3 regions of the Streptomyces sp. NPDC107559 genome follow, and region 2 is predicted to be linked to each of the others. Evidence: riboswitches for the same ligand, from Rfam matches in the RefSeq annotation. Region 2 holds a riboswitch; each other region holds the start of a gene.

Region 1 (2,249 bases), on a different contig from region 2:
CCTGGCCGCCTGCGGGTTCCTCGTCTCGCACCGGGACGTCCTGGACAGCGGGGCGGACCGGCTCGCCGCCGCCGACCGCGCATGGCTGCTGCTCGCCTGCGTCGCCGCCGTGTCGACCTGGGTGTGCGCGGCTGTCGTCCAGCAGGGCGCGGTCGCCGAACGGTTGCCGCGGCGACGGCTCGTGGCCGCGCAGTTCGCCGCGTCCGCCGCCAACCATCTCCTGCCGGCCGGGGCCGGGGCGACCCTGGTCAACCTGCGCTTCCTGACCCGGTGCGGACTGTCCACGGCCCGTTCGGCGACCGCGCTCGCGGTGAAGGCGGCGGCGGGCGGGCTGGTCCGCTGCGCACTGGGCCTGACCCTGCTGCTGACCTCGCCCGACACCGTACGGGTGCCGGCCCGGGTGCCGCAGGGGCTGGTACTGCTGCTGCCGGTGGCGGCCGGGACCGTGGTGGTGGCCGTCGCGGCGAGCCCACGGCTGCGGCGCGCCGCGGGCCGGGCCCTCGCCGAGGTGCGGGCGGTGCACCGGTGCCGGGCGCGGGCCTGGGCGCTGTGGGGCGGCTCGGCCGCGTTCGTGCTGCTGCACGCCGGGGTGGTCGTCGCCGTCGTCCACGCGCTCGGCCTCGGGCTGTCCACGGGCCGTGTGGTCATGGCGTACCTCGTCGCCAGCGGCGCGGCGGTGCTGCTGCCCACGCCGGGCGGTCTCGGTTCCCTGGACGCCGCGCTCGCCCTGGCGCTCACCGCGGACGGGGCGCCGGGCCAGGCGGCGATCTCGGCCGTCCTCGGCTACCGCCTGCTCACCGCATGGCTGCCGATGGCCCCGGGGCTGCTGGTCCTCCTCCTGCTCGCACGACGCTCGGTGCTCTGAGGACGCCCGTGATCCCGTGCCCAACAGGGCGCGGGATCACCCCTGCTGACGCGCTATTGGCCCTGCATACGTCACACGGTACTGTCGTGCTGATACGACGACGGGATCACGGAAGCCGGTGAGAATCCGGCACGGTCGCGCCACTGTGGACGATGCCTCCTCGACGGGAGCGCATCGCGAGTCAGACCCGGGGCCGTCGTCCTGTGCACCACCGAGATGGGACGCGAACTCCCAGAGGAGGCCCTGCCATGGCGCAGCACGTCGCTCAGCCGACCGCCACCACCCCCGTTGTCACCGGCAAGCTGCCGCTGAAGGACATTGCCCCCTGGGCGGTCTTCTTCGGCATTCTGATGCTGGTCCTGCTGTACTTCGTCGGCGCCGAGCAGGGCGCCACCTCCGTCGTCTCCGGCGAGGACGTCCACGAGTGGGTGCACGACGCCCGCCACCTGCTCGGCTTCCCCTGCCACTGACGAGGGGCACCGAACTCCCGTGAACTCCGCAACAGTCAGAAACCTGCTCGTGCGGGGCATGCTCGCCGGCCTCGCGGCCGGCCTGCTCGCCCTGGTCGTCGCCTACTTCCTCGGTGAGCCGAGCGTGGACAGCGCGATCGGCTTCGAGGAGGCGCACGCGCACGCCCACGAGCACGAGGTCGAACTCGTCTCCCGCAGCCTCCAGTCCACCGCCGGCCTCGCCACCGGCGTGCTGATCTACGGAGTGGCGTTCGGCGGCATCGCCGCTCTCGCCTTCTGCTTCGCCCTCGGGCGCGTCGGCCGCTTCAGCCCCCGCGCCACCGCGCTGCTGCTGTCGGGCACCGCGCTGCTCGCCGTCTACGTCGTGCCGTTCCTGAAGTACCCGGCCAACCCGCCGTCGGTCGGCGACGCCGACACCATCGGCAGGCGCACCACGCTGTACTTCCTGATGATGGTGCTCAGCGTGCTCCTCGCGGTCGCCGCGGTGATCGCGGGCAAGCGGCTCGCGCCGAGACTGGGCACCTGGTACGCCACCGTGGTCGCCGTCCTCGGCTTCATCGCCGTGATCGTCCTGGCGTACGCGTTCCTGCCCGTCGTCAACGAGGTCCCGGCGGACTTCCCGGCCACCCTGCTGTGGCGGTTCCGGCTCTCCGCCCTCGCCATGCAGGCCACGCTGTGGGCGGGCTTCGGCCTCGTCTTCGGCGAACTGGCCGAGCGGCTGCTGCACCCGAAACCCGTGAGGGTCCCATCGGGTTCGGCGGTGGCCGCCCCGTAGCGATCCCGTCGTCACGCCGAGAGGGCCCGCGGAACCGTCCGCGGGCCCTCTCGGCGTCCGGTGCGGTCAGTCCTCCGTGTCGGCGGAGGTCGCCGGACCGAGCGGCCTGCCGAGCCGGAGGTTCCAGCGGTGCGCACGT
Region 2 (2,249 bases):
CGCTCGGCGGGAATCGCCCGGAGACCGGCCCGCAGCAGTTCGGCGGCCTCCTGCGCGCTCGGCACGCGGGGGGAGTGGATGTCGTAGACGCCGGGCCCGGCCTCGCGCGGGTAGCCCTGGGCGGCGAGTTCGCGGGCGACCTGCATGCGGGAGCGGGCGGCCTCCAGGCTGATGACGTCGGCGTCGAGGTCGTCGATGGCCCGGACGACGTCGCCGAACTCGGCGTAGCACATATGGGTGTGGATCTGGGTGTCCGGGCGTACACCGCTGGTGGTGAGCCGGAACGCCTCCGTGGCCCAGGCCAGATACGCGGCGTGGCCGGCGGCCCGCAGCGGCAGGGTCTCGCGCAGGGCGGGTTCGTCCACCTGGATCACCGAGGTCCCGGCCCTCTCGAGGTCGCCCACCTCGTCGCGCAGCGCGAGAGCGACCTGCCGGGCGGTGTCGGCGAGGGGCTGGTCGTCGCGGACGAAGGACCAGGCGAGCATGGTGACCGGTCCGGTGAGCATGCCCTTGACCGGGCGTGAGGTCAGGGACTGGGCGTACGTCGTCCAGCGCACGGTCATCGGCTCGGGGCGGGAGATGTCGCCGGCGGACTTGATAGCCTCGGCGGGCCAGTCGAGCCACACCCGAGGCCAGGGAATCCGGTGCGAATCCGGAACTGACGCGCAGCGGTGAGGGGGACGGGCGGGGCACGACGCCACTGGGAGACCGGGAAGGCGCCCCGACCGGACGAACCCGAGTCCGAAGACCTGCTGGCACCTTCGCGCCCCGGCGTGGAGGGACGTCCGCAGGCCAGGCTCCGCGTACGAGCCCCGACCCCAGAGGCATGCCCGTGCTCCGTACCCCGCCCCTCTGCGCACCGAGGTCGCCCGCGACCCGGGACACCCCGCGATCCGCTTCCTGCGGCCGGTCGTCCGCACTGGATCCCGCCCGAAGCGGAGTGTGAGGAGCGATGCCTCGACAGCGCCATGAAGCAGCCGGCCCGGTGCAGGCCCTGGCCGGACCGGCACCGTGCCGCGCCGTCGTCTGCCGGGACTGCTGCTGCGGAACCCCGAAAGTCACCGGCGTCGACCACGACCGCCAACTCGCCCGCCTGGCCGAGGAGGTACCCGTACGCGTCTCGGACTGCCTCGGCGTGTGCGAACACGCCAACGTGGTCGTCGTCCAGCCCTCCGCTGCCGCACGTGCCGCAGGAGCCCGCCCGGTCTGGCTCGGGCTCGTCAACGACCCCGACGCCACCGAGGACATCGCCGCCTGGATCCAGGCCGGCGGCCCCGGCGTCGCCCCCTGCCCCGCCATTCTCGACCTCTACGTCTTCACGCCGCCGCGCAAGGCGGCAACCTCCTGACGGCCGGCGTCCCGATCGGTGTCAGCCCGCGTCGGCGGTGTGTCCGAGCAGCAGCCCTTCGACTGCGGCGGTGCCGAGGATCTGGACACCGATGCCCGCGAGCTCCGTCAGGGCCGAGTCCGTCACCCGGGAGACCGCGTCCCGCACCAGGGCGACCCGGAAGTCCCGTTCCGACGCCTGCATGATGCTGGCCCGCGGGCAGTTGGGCAGGTTGCACCCAGCGAACACCAGCGTGTCGACGCCGAGTTCACGCAGCAGATCCGCCAGGCAGGTGCGGTAGAAGGCACCCCAGCGCGGCTTGAAGACCGCATGGTCGTACGGCCCCAACCGCTGAGGCCGGCCGGACAGCAGCAGCGCCGGGTCCAGGGCGGGCGCGTCCTCCGGCAGGAGCCCGTCGGCCGGCTCACTGCCCGGTGTGCCGGGCGCGGCGATCCGCACCCCGGACTCCAGCAGCCCGCGCCGTACCAGATCGGCGTTGCCCCCGCCTTCCTCGTACAAGCGCACCACGTGCACCACAGGTCGCCCGGCAGCGCGGAAGGCGGACACGGTCCGCCGCAGCGCGGGCAGGATCTCCGTCGTCCCCGGTACCCCGTACGGGGCTTCGGAGAGGAAGTCGCGCTGCACATCGATCGTGATGAGCGCGGAGGTCGCGAAGTGCGGTGCGGTGTAGGGCTCTTGGGGCTCTGTCCCGGTCGACGTCATGGCCCGACCCTATGCGACCGCCCGACCCAGGACACCGAGCTCGGCGGGCGGGCTTCTCCCAGGTCAGCGGGTAATGCCCGGGTGCCGGGCGACGTTGGTGTTCCGGTACGGCTCTGCGGCGGGCCGGCGCATCGGATCACCGTGGTGGTGTTGATAGGTTGGCTCGATGGAGCGTGCGGTAGGGGACGTGCCGGTGCAC
Region 3 (2,249 bases), on a different contig from region 2:
GCTACCCGCGCGAAGCCGGACCGGGTGTCTACGACATCCACTCCCCGCGCGTCCCCAGCGCCGAGGAGGCCGCCGACCTGCTGCGCACCGGCCTGAAGGCCATCCCCGCCGAGCGCCTGTGGGTCAACCCCGACTGCGGCCTGAAGACCCGCGGCTGGCCGGAGACCCGCGCCTCCCTGGAGAACCTGGTCGCGGCGGCCCGCACCGTCCGGGGCGAACTGCCCGCGTCCTGATCCGCATCGTGGGGGGCCGGGACGCTCGCGGCGTCCCGGCCCCGTCCCACCGCACCGCACCGCACCGTCAGAACCAAGGCAGAGAGGAGGCTGTTGGTGCGCGGTAAACCGCGACAGGTCGTCGTGGACGGCAGGCCCATGGTCGCCATGTCGGAGAAGCAGTTCGAAAGCCTGCTGGCCATGCGCAGACAGCTCGGCAGCCAGACCGCCAGGATGCGGATGCTGCGGGACACGCTGGCCGATCTGGGCGAGTTCCTGGACTCCGTGGCCGAGGCGCTCGACGCATCACCCGAGCCACCGGAGATCACACCGCCCCCTTCCGGCCCCGCACATCCCCGGGCGGCTCTCGTCACGGAGATACGCCGACGCGCACAACAGGCACGCGCCATCAACGGGGCAGGACGCACTCCCAGGCACTGGAACCCGTCCGACCATACCAGGACTTAGGCTTACCTAAGTCTCGCGCGCGACACAACATCTGGGATGCGGGCACTCGCGAACTTCTAGATGCAGTGTTGGCGTTGCTGGTGGTTCGCCGAGCACTCCTGTGGTCGGCCTCGCAAGAGGGAACCCGGTGCAAGAGCGGGACTGCCCCGCAGCGGTGAGCGGGAACGACCGCCGTCCTACGCACTGGACCCGACGTACCGGGCCTGGGAAGCGACGGCCAGGTCGCGTCCCTGTTGTCGTCGCTGCTGCTGTACGCGGGCTTCTACCTCCCACTGCACTTCGCCACCCACGCCCTGCTCACCAACACGGCCGATATGATCCGCCTGATCCTGCGCGACAAAGGCCGTGCACGGCTACTACTCCGGCTACAAGTACCAGCGCGGTCTGGAGAAGCTCGACGCCGCCGGGCAGGAGGAGATGCGGGCGTTCACATACGGCCTTCTGGAGGAGCTGTACCCGCTGGAACTCCACTACTCCGGCGAGCTGTACGAGCCCCTCGGGCTCATGGACGACGTCGCCGTCTTCGTCCGCTACAACGCCAACAAGGCGCTGATGAACCTCGGCTACCCGGCCCGCTTCGGCGCGGAGGAGACCGAGGTGAACCCGGAGATCCTCGCGGCGCTGTCCCCAGGCGCGGACGAGAACCACGACTTCTTCTCCGGTTCCGGCTCCTCGTACGTCATGGGCAAGGCGGAGGACACCGCCGACGACGACTGGGACTTCTGAGCGACCGAGCGCGGTGATCTCGTCGAACACCGCGCTCCGGTCGGGCTGGTCATGCCGGGACGGGGTCCGGCTCCTGTGAGGCGGTGGGGGCATCCGGACTTACGGGGTTGAGCAGGCGTTCCGCCAGGGGCCCGAAGATCAGACCGATGGCCGTCCAGAGGATGAGCTGTGCGCCGACCGAGTAGAAGCGGAAGGCGAACAGTACGTCGGCCGGAAAGCCCGGGAAGACCATGTTGCCCCTGGAGTCGGTCAGCGGCTGCGGGGTCTCGGTGGCATGGTTGCCGTAGTTGGCCTTGTTGTACGAGAGGTGGCCGAGCGGCGGCAGGAGCAGCATGACGATCCCGATGGCGACGACGAACGCCGCACCCGCGAGGAGGCTGGCGTTCCAGTTGCCGAACCGAGCCTGGAGCCTCTTGCCCAGGTAGACGGCTCCCGCGAGGAAGGCGACCGAGCAGACGACCATGATCAGGTACAGGCCGCTGCGCTGCTGGATGGTCTCTTCGTGGCCGATCGCGGGCGGGTTGGCCGGGTACTTCAGGAACGGCACCATATACATGCCGAGGAACCCGCCGCCGGCGACGAGCAGCGCCAGGCTGCGTGCACGCAGCCCGCCGGTACGACCCAGGCAGATGGTGTAGGCGACCGCGAACAGGGCGCCCATCGCCATCCCGAAGAAGACGATGCCGATACCGATGCCGACGTTGGCCTGGACGGTGCGGCTGAACAGGTCCGGGCCCGCGGCTTCGACGTGCAAGCCCGCTGCCTTGTCCAGGGCGTTCTGCGCGGCGTCACGGCCGCTCTCGTAGTCGATGGCCTTGGCGATCTGCGGCTCGGCGAAAATCC

The links. A riboswitch is a leader RNA that binds a small molecule or an ion and turns the genes downstream of it on or off. The one in region 2 is predicted to bind cobalamin.
Region 1: it holds a riboswitch for cobalamin, as region 2 does, so the genes downstream of both, ACZ7OY_RS32155 (CbtB domain-containing protein) here and ACZ7OY_RS30565 ((2Fe-2S) ferredoxin domain-containing protein) in region 2, are expected to answer to the same signal.
Region 3: it holds a riboswitch for cobalamin, as region 2 does, so the genes downstream of both, ACZ7OY_RS20215 (ribonucleotide-diphosphate reductase subunit beta) here and ACZ7OY_RS30565 ((2Fe-2S) ferredoxin domain-containing protein) in region 2, are expected to answer to the same signal.

The regions. Positions count from the first base shown of each region.
Region 1 is NZ_JBVKBD010000014.1:23,613-25,861, reverse strand. It holds gene ACZ7OY_RS32160 (lysylphosphatidylglycerol synthase domain-containing protein) at 1-865, shown strand, start outside; cobalamin riboswitch at 925-1,078, shown strand; gene ACZ7OY_RS32155 (CbtB domain-containing protein) at 1,114-1,335, shown strand; gene ACZ7OY_RS32150 (CbtA family protein) at 1,355-2,110, shown strand; gene ACZ7OY_RS32145 (histidine phosphatase family protein) at 2,177-2,249, opposite strand, start outside.
Region 2 is NZ_JBVKBD010000012.1:150,359-152,607, forward strand. It holds partial or broken gene ACZ7OY_RS30560 (5-methyltetrahydropteroyltriglutamate--homocysteine S-methyltransferase) at 1-590, opposite strand, end outside; cobalamin riboswitch at 596-771, shown strand; gene ACZ7OY_RS30565 ((2Fe-2S) ferredoxin domain-containing protein) at 953-1,348, shown strand; gene ACZ7OY_RS30570 (cysteine hydrolase family protein) at 1,370-2,050, opposite strand; gene ACZ7OY_RS30575 (alpha/beta fold hydrolase) at 2,217-2,249, shown strand, end outside.
Region 3 is NZ_JBVKBD010000006.1:217,442-219,690, forward strand. It holds gene metE (5-methyltetrahydropteroyltriglutamate--homocysteine S-methyltransferase) at 1-233, shown strand, start outside; gene ACZ7OY_RS20210 (hypothetical protein) at 330-680, shown strand; cobalamin riboswitch at 765-947, shown strand; gene ACZ7OY_RS20215 (ribonucleotide-diphosphate reductase subunit beta) at 1,026-1,406, shown strand; gene ACZ7OY_RS20220 (CbtA family protein) at 1,456-2,249, opposite strand, start outside.